2 regions of the Kocuria sp. BT304 genome follow, and region 2 is predicted to be linked to the other one. Evidence: predicted binding sites of a transcription regulator. Region 2 holds the regulator's gene; the other holds the start of a gene.

Region 1 (3,402 bases), 670 kb from region 2:
GGCCATGGCCCGGGCCCGTTCGTCCGCGGCCTCGTTGAGCTCGTGGCCAGCATGGCCCTTGACCCACTCGAACGTGACCTTCCGCCCGGACAGCTCACGGTCCAGGGCCTTCATGATGTCCACGTTGAGCACGGGCTTGCCGTCGCGCTTCTTCCAGCCCTTCTTCTTCCACCCCGGCATCCACTTGGTCACCGAGTTGATCACGTACTGGCTGTCGCAGTACACCGTGAGCGCTTCGTCCCGGCGGTGGCGCGTGGCCTCCAGCAGGTCCAGCACGGCCGTGAGCTCGCCCATGTTGTTGGTGCCGTGCGCCCATCCTCCGGCCCGCCACGAGGTGGGGTCGATGTACCAGGCCCAGCCTGCCGGTCCGGGGTTGCCGAGCGCGGAGCCGTCCGCGGAAGCGATGATCGTCATGGTCCCATCCTCCCAAACCCACCCGACAGGCATAACGCCGCAGACCTCCGGGCCCGGGGCGGGACGGCGAGGGACCCCGGACGCGTCCTGCGCGTCCGGGGTCCCTCGACGGTCGCACCCGCGGAACGGGTGGGACTCCACGTCAGTGGAGTGCGATCACATCATGCCGCCCATGCCACCCATGGGATCGGCACCCGCGCCCGCACCGGCGGCCTCGGGCTCGGGCTTGTCCGCCACCACGGCCTCCGTGGTGAGGAACAGCCCGGCGATCGACGCCGCGTTCTGCAGCGCGGAACGGGTCACCTTGACGGGGTCGTTGATGCCCGCGGCCATGAGGTCCTCGTACTCGCCGGTGGCGGCGTTGAGGCCCCAGCCGGTCTCGAGCCCGCGCACCTTGTCGACCACCACGCCGGGCTCCATGCCCGCGTTGAGGGCGATCTGCTTGAGCGGGGCGTCGATGGCGACCTTGACGATGTTCGCACCGGTGGCCTCGTCACCCGAGAGGTTCAGGGAGTCGAAGACCTTGGCACCGGCCTGGATGAGGGCCACGCCACCGCCGGCGACGATGCCCTCCTCCACGGCTGCCTTGGCGTTGCGCACGGCGTCCTCGATGCGGTGCTTGCGCTCCTTGAGCTCCACCTCGGTGGCCGCACCGGCCTTGAGCACTGCCACGCCGCCGGCCAGCTTGGCCAGGCGCTCCTGCAGCTTCTCGCGGTCGTAGTCGGAGTCGGAGTTGTTGATCTCCGCGCGGATCTGCGCCACGCGCCCCTCGATCTCCTCCTGGGTGCCGGCGCCGTCCACGATGGTGGTCTCGTCCTTGGTGACGACGACCTTGCGGGCCTGGCCCAGCAGGTCGATCGTGGCGGACTCGAGGGACAGGCCGACCTCTTCGGTGATGACCTGACCGCCGGTGAGGATGGCGATGTCGGCGAGCTGGGCCTTGCGGCGGTCACCGAAGCCGGGGGCCTTCACGGCCACGGACTTCACGGCGCCGCGCATCTTGTTCAGCACCAGCATGGCCAGGGCCTCGCCGTCCACGTCCTCGGCGATGATCAGCAGCGGCTTGCCGGCCTGCATGACCTTCTCCAGCACGGGGACCAGGTCCTTCACGGCGGAGATCTTGGAGTTCACGATGAGGATGTAGGGATCCTCCAGAACGGCCTCCTGGCGGTCCGCGTCCGTGACGAAGTAGCCGGAGAGGTAGCCCTTGTCGAAGCGCATGCCCTCGGTCAGCTCGAGGTCCAGCCCGAAGGTGTTGGACTCCTCGACGGTGATGACGCCTTCCTTGCCGACCTTCTCCATGGCCTCGGCGATGAGCTTGCCGATCTCGGGGTCTGCGGCGGAGATGGACGCGGTGGCGGCGATCTCCTCCTCGGTCTCGATCTCCTTGGCGGAGGACAGCAGCTGCTCGGTCACGGAGGCCACGGCCTTCTCGATGCCGCGCTTGAGGGACAGCGGGTCCGCACCGGCGGCCACGTTGCGCAGGCCTTCCTTCACGAGGGCCTGGGCGAGCACGGTGGCCGTGGTGGTGCCGTCACCGGCGACGTCGTCGGTCTTCTTGGCGACCTCCTTGACGAGCTCCGCGCCGATCTTCTCGTACGGCTCCTCGAGCTCGATCTCCTTGGCGATGGAGACGCCGTCGTTGGTGATGGTGGGAGCGCCCCAGGACTTCTCCAGGACCACGTTGCGGCCGCGCGGGCCGAGCGTGACCTTGACGGCGTCCGCGAGGGTGTTCAGACCCTTCTCGAGGCCGCGGCGAGCTTCTTCGTCGAATGCGATCATCTTTGCCATGTGTGTCGTCCCTCCTGGACGGTTGACGAAAGAGACTGGTCACGATGCCCGCGACGGACGGTGTCCGCGCCGCAGTCCTCACCGCGCCGCGACCACCTCACCGTGATGTGGTTTTCACCCGTGCGCCGGGTGGACGCCACCGGACCCGGTTAGCAGTCCACTCGACTGAGTGCTAATCCAATAGTGGCACTGCTGCGCGCGGAACCGCAAACGGTCTGCGTGTGGTGGGCTCAGGTTTCATTCCCGGCTGAACGCGGGCCCGCTCAGCCGCGCACGACGCCGCCCGCGAGCGTCGCGGACGCCCCCGGCCGTGCGGCGTCGGCCTGGGCGTCCTGGGCCGTGCGCGGGGCGTTGACGAAGCACACCGCACCGAGCACGAGGGCCAGCACCCCGGAGACGAGGACCGCGCGGAACTGCCGCGTGGAGCCCTCCCGCGCCCGGGGGTTGTGCCCCCGGTGGGCGCCCTGGCGGGCGCCGTCCTCGGGGACGTCGTCGAACTCGTCGTGGGGGTACTCGCTCATGGTCTGGCCCTCCTGGACCCGTCGGCCGTCGTGGGAGCGCGGTGCTCGCGCGCGCCCCGGGACACTATCCCACGCACGGCGCGCTCAGCGCGTGCGGGCGCGGCGCAGCCGGGAGATCAGCATGGGGGCCTGGCGGGCTGCGGCCTCCGAGGAGATCAGGGCGTTGAGGCGCTGGTAGTAGTGCACGGGGCTGAGCCCCAGGCGGGAGCGGATCGCGGACTCCTTGGCGCCCCGGTACTTCCAGTGCTCGGACTCGAGCTCCAGGACGGCCCGGTCTAGCTCGTCGAGCTCCTCCCCCGTGGTAGACATGGCCTCAACCCTAGCGCGCGCCGCCCCGCCCCGCGCGCCGCCCCGCCCCAGGAGGTCCACCGTGAACGCCCCGCGCCCGCTGTCCGAGATCATGCACCCGCAGTGGGCCGCCTCCCTGGAACCGGTGGAGCCGCAGATCCGTGCGATGGGCGAGTTCCTGCGCGCGGAGCACGCCGCGGGCCGGCACACCCTGCCGGCCGGGGAGAACATCTTCCGGGCGTTCCGGGAGCCGCTGTCCGCGGTCAAGGTGCTGATCGTGGGCCAGGACCCCTACCCCACGCCCGGACACGCCATGGGCCTCTCGTTCTCGGTGGCCCCGGATGTCCGACCGGTCCCGCGGTCCCTGCAGAACATCTACAAGGAGCTG
Region 2 (3,402 bases):
CCACGGCGCACATCACATGGCGGGACCGGCCTGCGCCGTGAGGAAGTCGATGAGCTCCTCCACGCGCCCCAGCAGGGCGGGCTCCAGGTCCGCGTAGCTGTCCACGCGCGTGAGGATCTGCTGCCAGGCCCGTCCCACGTCCTGCGGCGTGCGGTGGGGCAGTCCGAGCGCCTTGGCCATGCCGGTCTTCCAGTCCACGCCGCGCGGGATCACGGGCCACGCGGGGATCCCGAGGGCGGAGGGCTTCACGGCCTGCCAGATGTCCACGTAGGGGTGCCCGAGGATCAGCACGTTGTCCACCGCTCCGGGCACGCGCATGGCCTGCTGCGCGATGCGGGACTCCTTGGACCCGGGCACCAGGTGGTCCACGAGGATCCCGAGGCGCCGCTGCGGGCCCGGGGTGAAGTCCCGGATGGCCCCGGGGAGGTCGTCGATGCCGTGCAGCGGTTCCACCACGATCCCCTCCACGGCGAGGTCGTGGCCCCACACCTTGGCGACCAGCTCGGCGTCGTGGTACCCCTCGACCCACACGCGGGACTCCTTGGCCACCGAGGCGCGCAGGTTCTCCACGGCCACGGACCCGGAGCGGGTGATGCGCCTGGCGGCGGGGGCGGGCGTCGTGGCCGGGGGAGTGAGGCGAACCGGTTCGCCGTCGAGCAGGAAGCCCGGGCCCAGGGGGAAGGTCTTGACGCGCCCGTGGCGGTCCTCAAGGCCCACCACGCGCATCCCGCCGATGGTCTCCACGCTCACGACGGCGCCCACCCACCCGGTCTCGACGTCCTCGAGCACCATGTCCCGCTCCACCGGCAGCTCCCGGGACGACGGGCCGGTGCGGGAGACCTCGGGGCTGCTGAGGTCCTGGGGGCCCCAGCCCCACCCGGGTGCGTTCACGGTCTGCTCCTCGTGCCGGTGGCTGGATCAGCGGCGAGCGTACCAAAACCCGGGGCCCTGCCCGGCCCGTGGCGGGCACCGGGATTAGCACTGTGCGCGGATGAGTGCCAAAATTAGTGGTCGGCCACGGCGGGCACGGACCCGCCGACCCACGAGCCACGGGAGGTGAGGAGCATGGAGAACCCGCGCCGGGTGCAGATCCTGCGGGCGATCGTGGAGGACTATGTCCACTCGCGGGAACCGGTGGGCTCCAAGGCCCTCGTGGAGCGCCACCGGCTTCCGGTGTCCTCCGCCACCGTGCGCAACGACATGGCTGCCCTCGAGGAGGCCGGGCTGATCGTGGCTCCGCACACGAGCTCCGGGCGGATCCCCACGGACCGGGGGTACCGCGTGTTCGTGGACCAGATCGCCGCGCTGCAGCCCCTCACGGGTGCCCAGCGCCGGGCCATCCAGGTGTTCCTGGAGGGCGCCCACGACCTCGACGACGTCATGGAGCGCACCGTGCGGCTGCTCGCCCAGCTCACGCACCAGGCGGCCGTGATCCAGTACCCCGTGCGCGCCGGGATCACCGTGCGCCACGTGGAGCTCGTGGACGTGGGTGCCGGCACCGTGCTGGTCATCCTCATCCCCACGTCCGGGCGGGTGGCCCAGCGTGCGGTGGAGCTCGCCGAGCCCCTGGACCAGGTGCAGCTGCTCGAGCTGCGGGCCCGCGTGCTCGCGCGCGTTCTCGGCAGCACCCTGGAGACCGTGCCCGGCCGCGTGGCCGGACTGGCCGAGGAGCTGCCCGAGGCGCTGCGGCACGCCGGGGACCGGGTGAGCGAGGCACTGGCGGTGCTCGCGGCGGCGTCGGACGAGCACCGGCTGGTGATGGCCGGCACCGCCAACCTGGCCCGCTTCAGCGGGGACTTCCCCCAGAGCATCTCCCCGGTGCTGGAGGCGCTGGAGGAACAAGTCACCATGCTGCGGTTGTTGTCCGCCATGCAGCAGGACGAGCGCGGGGTGGCGGTGCGCATCGGCTCCGAGGAGTGCGACGACCCGCTGGCAGAAGCCTCCGTGGTGGCCACCGGCTACGGTCCGCACGCCGCCTCCAAGGTGGGCGTGGTGGGGCCCACCCGCATGGACTACCCCACCACCATGGCCGCCGTGCGCGCGGTGGCCCGCTACCTGTCCCGGAACCTCGGGGACTGACGCGCCCGCGCGCAGACCGTACGAACCACAGACCACAGACCCGACGAAAGCAGAAGCGACGACATCGTGAGCGACCACTACGAAACCCTCGGCGTGAGCCGTGACGCCAGCGCCGAAGAGATCAAGCGCGCCTACCGCAAGAAGGCCCGCTCGCTCCACCCGGACGTGAACCCCTCCCCGGAGGCCGCGGAGGAGTTCAAGCGCGTCTCTCACGCCAACGACGTCCTCTCGGACCCCGAGAAGCGCCGTGTGTACGACGCCACGGGCAACGAGAACGGCACGGACACCGGATTCGGCGGGGGCTTCCCCGGCACCGGCTTCGGCTTCTCGGACATCTTCGAGACCTTCTTCCAGGGCGCCGGCGCCGGTGGCCAGCGCGGCCCCCGCTCCCGCACCCAGCAGGGCCAGGACGCACTGATCAACGTGCGGGTCTCGCTCAAGGACGCCGTGTTCGGCGTGGAGAAGGACATCACGGTGGACACCGCCGTGGTGTGCCCCACGTGCAACGGCTCCTGCTGCCAGCCCGGCACCAGCCCCACCACGTGCAGCATGTGCCACGGCTCCGGCCACATGCAGTACCAGCGCCAGTCCATCCTGGGCATGGTGACCACGCAGGCCCCGTGCTCGCAGTGCAACGGCTTCGGCACCGTGGTGGAGCACCCGTGCCACGAGTGCTACGGCGAGGGCCGAGTGCGGGACCGCCGGCCGCTGACCGTGAAGATCCCGGCCGGCATCCAGTCCGGCAACCGGATCCGGCTGGGCGGGCAGGGCGAGGCAGGCACCGCCGGTGGCCCCAACGGGGACCTCTTCGTGGAGCTGAAGGTGGACCCGGACCCCACGTTCCACCGCGAGGGGGACGACCTCCACGCGCGGCTGCGCATCCCCATGACCGCCGCGGCCCTGGGCACCACGGTGACCCTGGAGACCTTCGACGGCACGCGCACCGTCTCGGTCGAGCCCGGGACCCAGTCCGGGGCCACGGTCACCCTGGACCACCTCGGCGTGACCCACCTGCGCGGCAAGGGCCGCGGGGACCTGCAGGTGCACTTCGAGGTGGAGACGCCCCGCAACCTCACCGGTGAGCAGCGTGAGCTGATGCAGCGTCTCGCCGAGCTGCGCGACGAGGACTCCGCGGACGGCACCACGGTGAGCACCTCCCACTCCGGCGGGTTCTTCTCCCGGCTGCGCGGCCGGTTCAACGAGCAGTGACGAACCCGGTCTTCCACGTCCCCGCCCCGGAGCTCGCCGCGGCGGCCCCGGGCGGGACCCTGGAGGTCACGGGCCCGGAGGCCCGGCACGCGGTGACCGTGCGCCGGCTGCGTG

What was found. The regulator HrcA, encoded in region 2, represses chaperone genes, less so after heat shock. The targets are predictions, from matches to a motif close to TTNGCACTCGNNNNNNNCGAGTGCNAA.
Region 1: a site for HrcA is predicted at 2,355-2,381, ahead of groL (chaperonin GroEL). Genes of this name have one in related genera too.

Annotation. Positions count from the first base shown of each region.
Region 1 is NZ_CP030039.1:2,256,462-2,259,863, forward strand. Features, by position in the region: gene DNL27_RS09955 (RNase H family protein) at 1-414, opposite strand, end outside; gene groL (chaperonin GroEL) at 571-2,205, opposite strand; gene DNL27_RS09965 (hypothetical protein) at 2,469-2,726, opposite strand; gene DNL27_RS09970 (DUF3263 domain-containing protein) at 2,811-3,035, opposite strand; gene DNL27_RS09975 (uracil-DNA glycosylase) at 3,097-3,402, shown strand, end outside.
Region 2 is NZ_CP030039.1:1,591,382-1,594,783, reverse strand. Features, by position in the region: gene DNL27_RS07095 (DUF3097 family protein) at 13-891, opposite strand; gene hrcA (heat-inducible transcriptional repressor HrcA) at 1,066-2,079, shown strand; gene dnaJ (molecular chaperone DnaJ) at 2,146-3,288, shown strand; gene DNL27_RS07080 (16S rRNA (uracil(1498)-N(3))-methyltransferase) at 3,285-3,402, shown strand, end outside.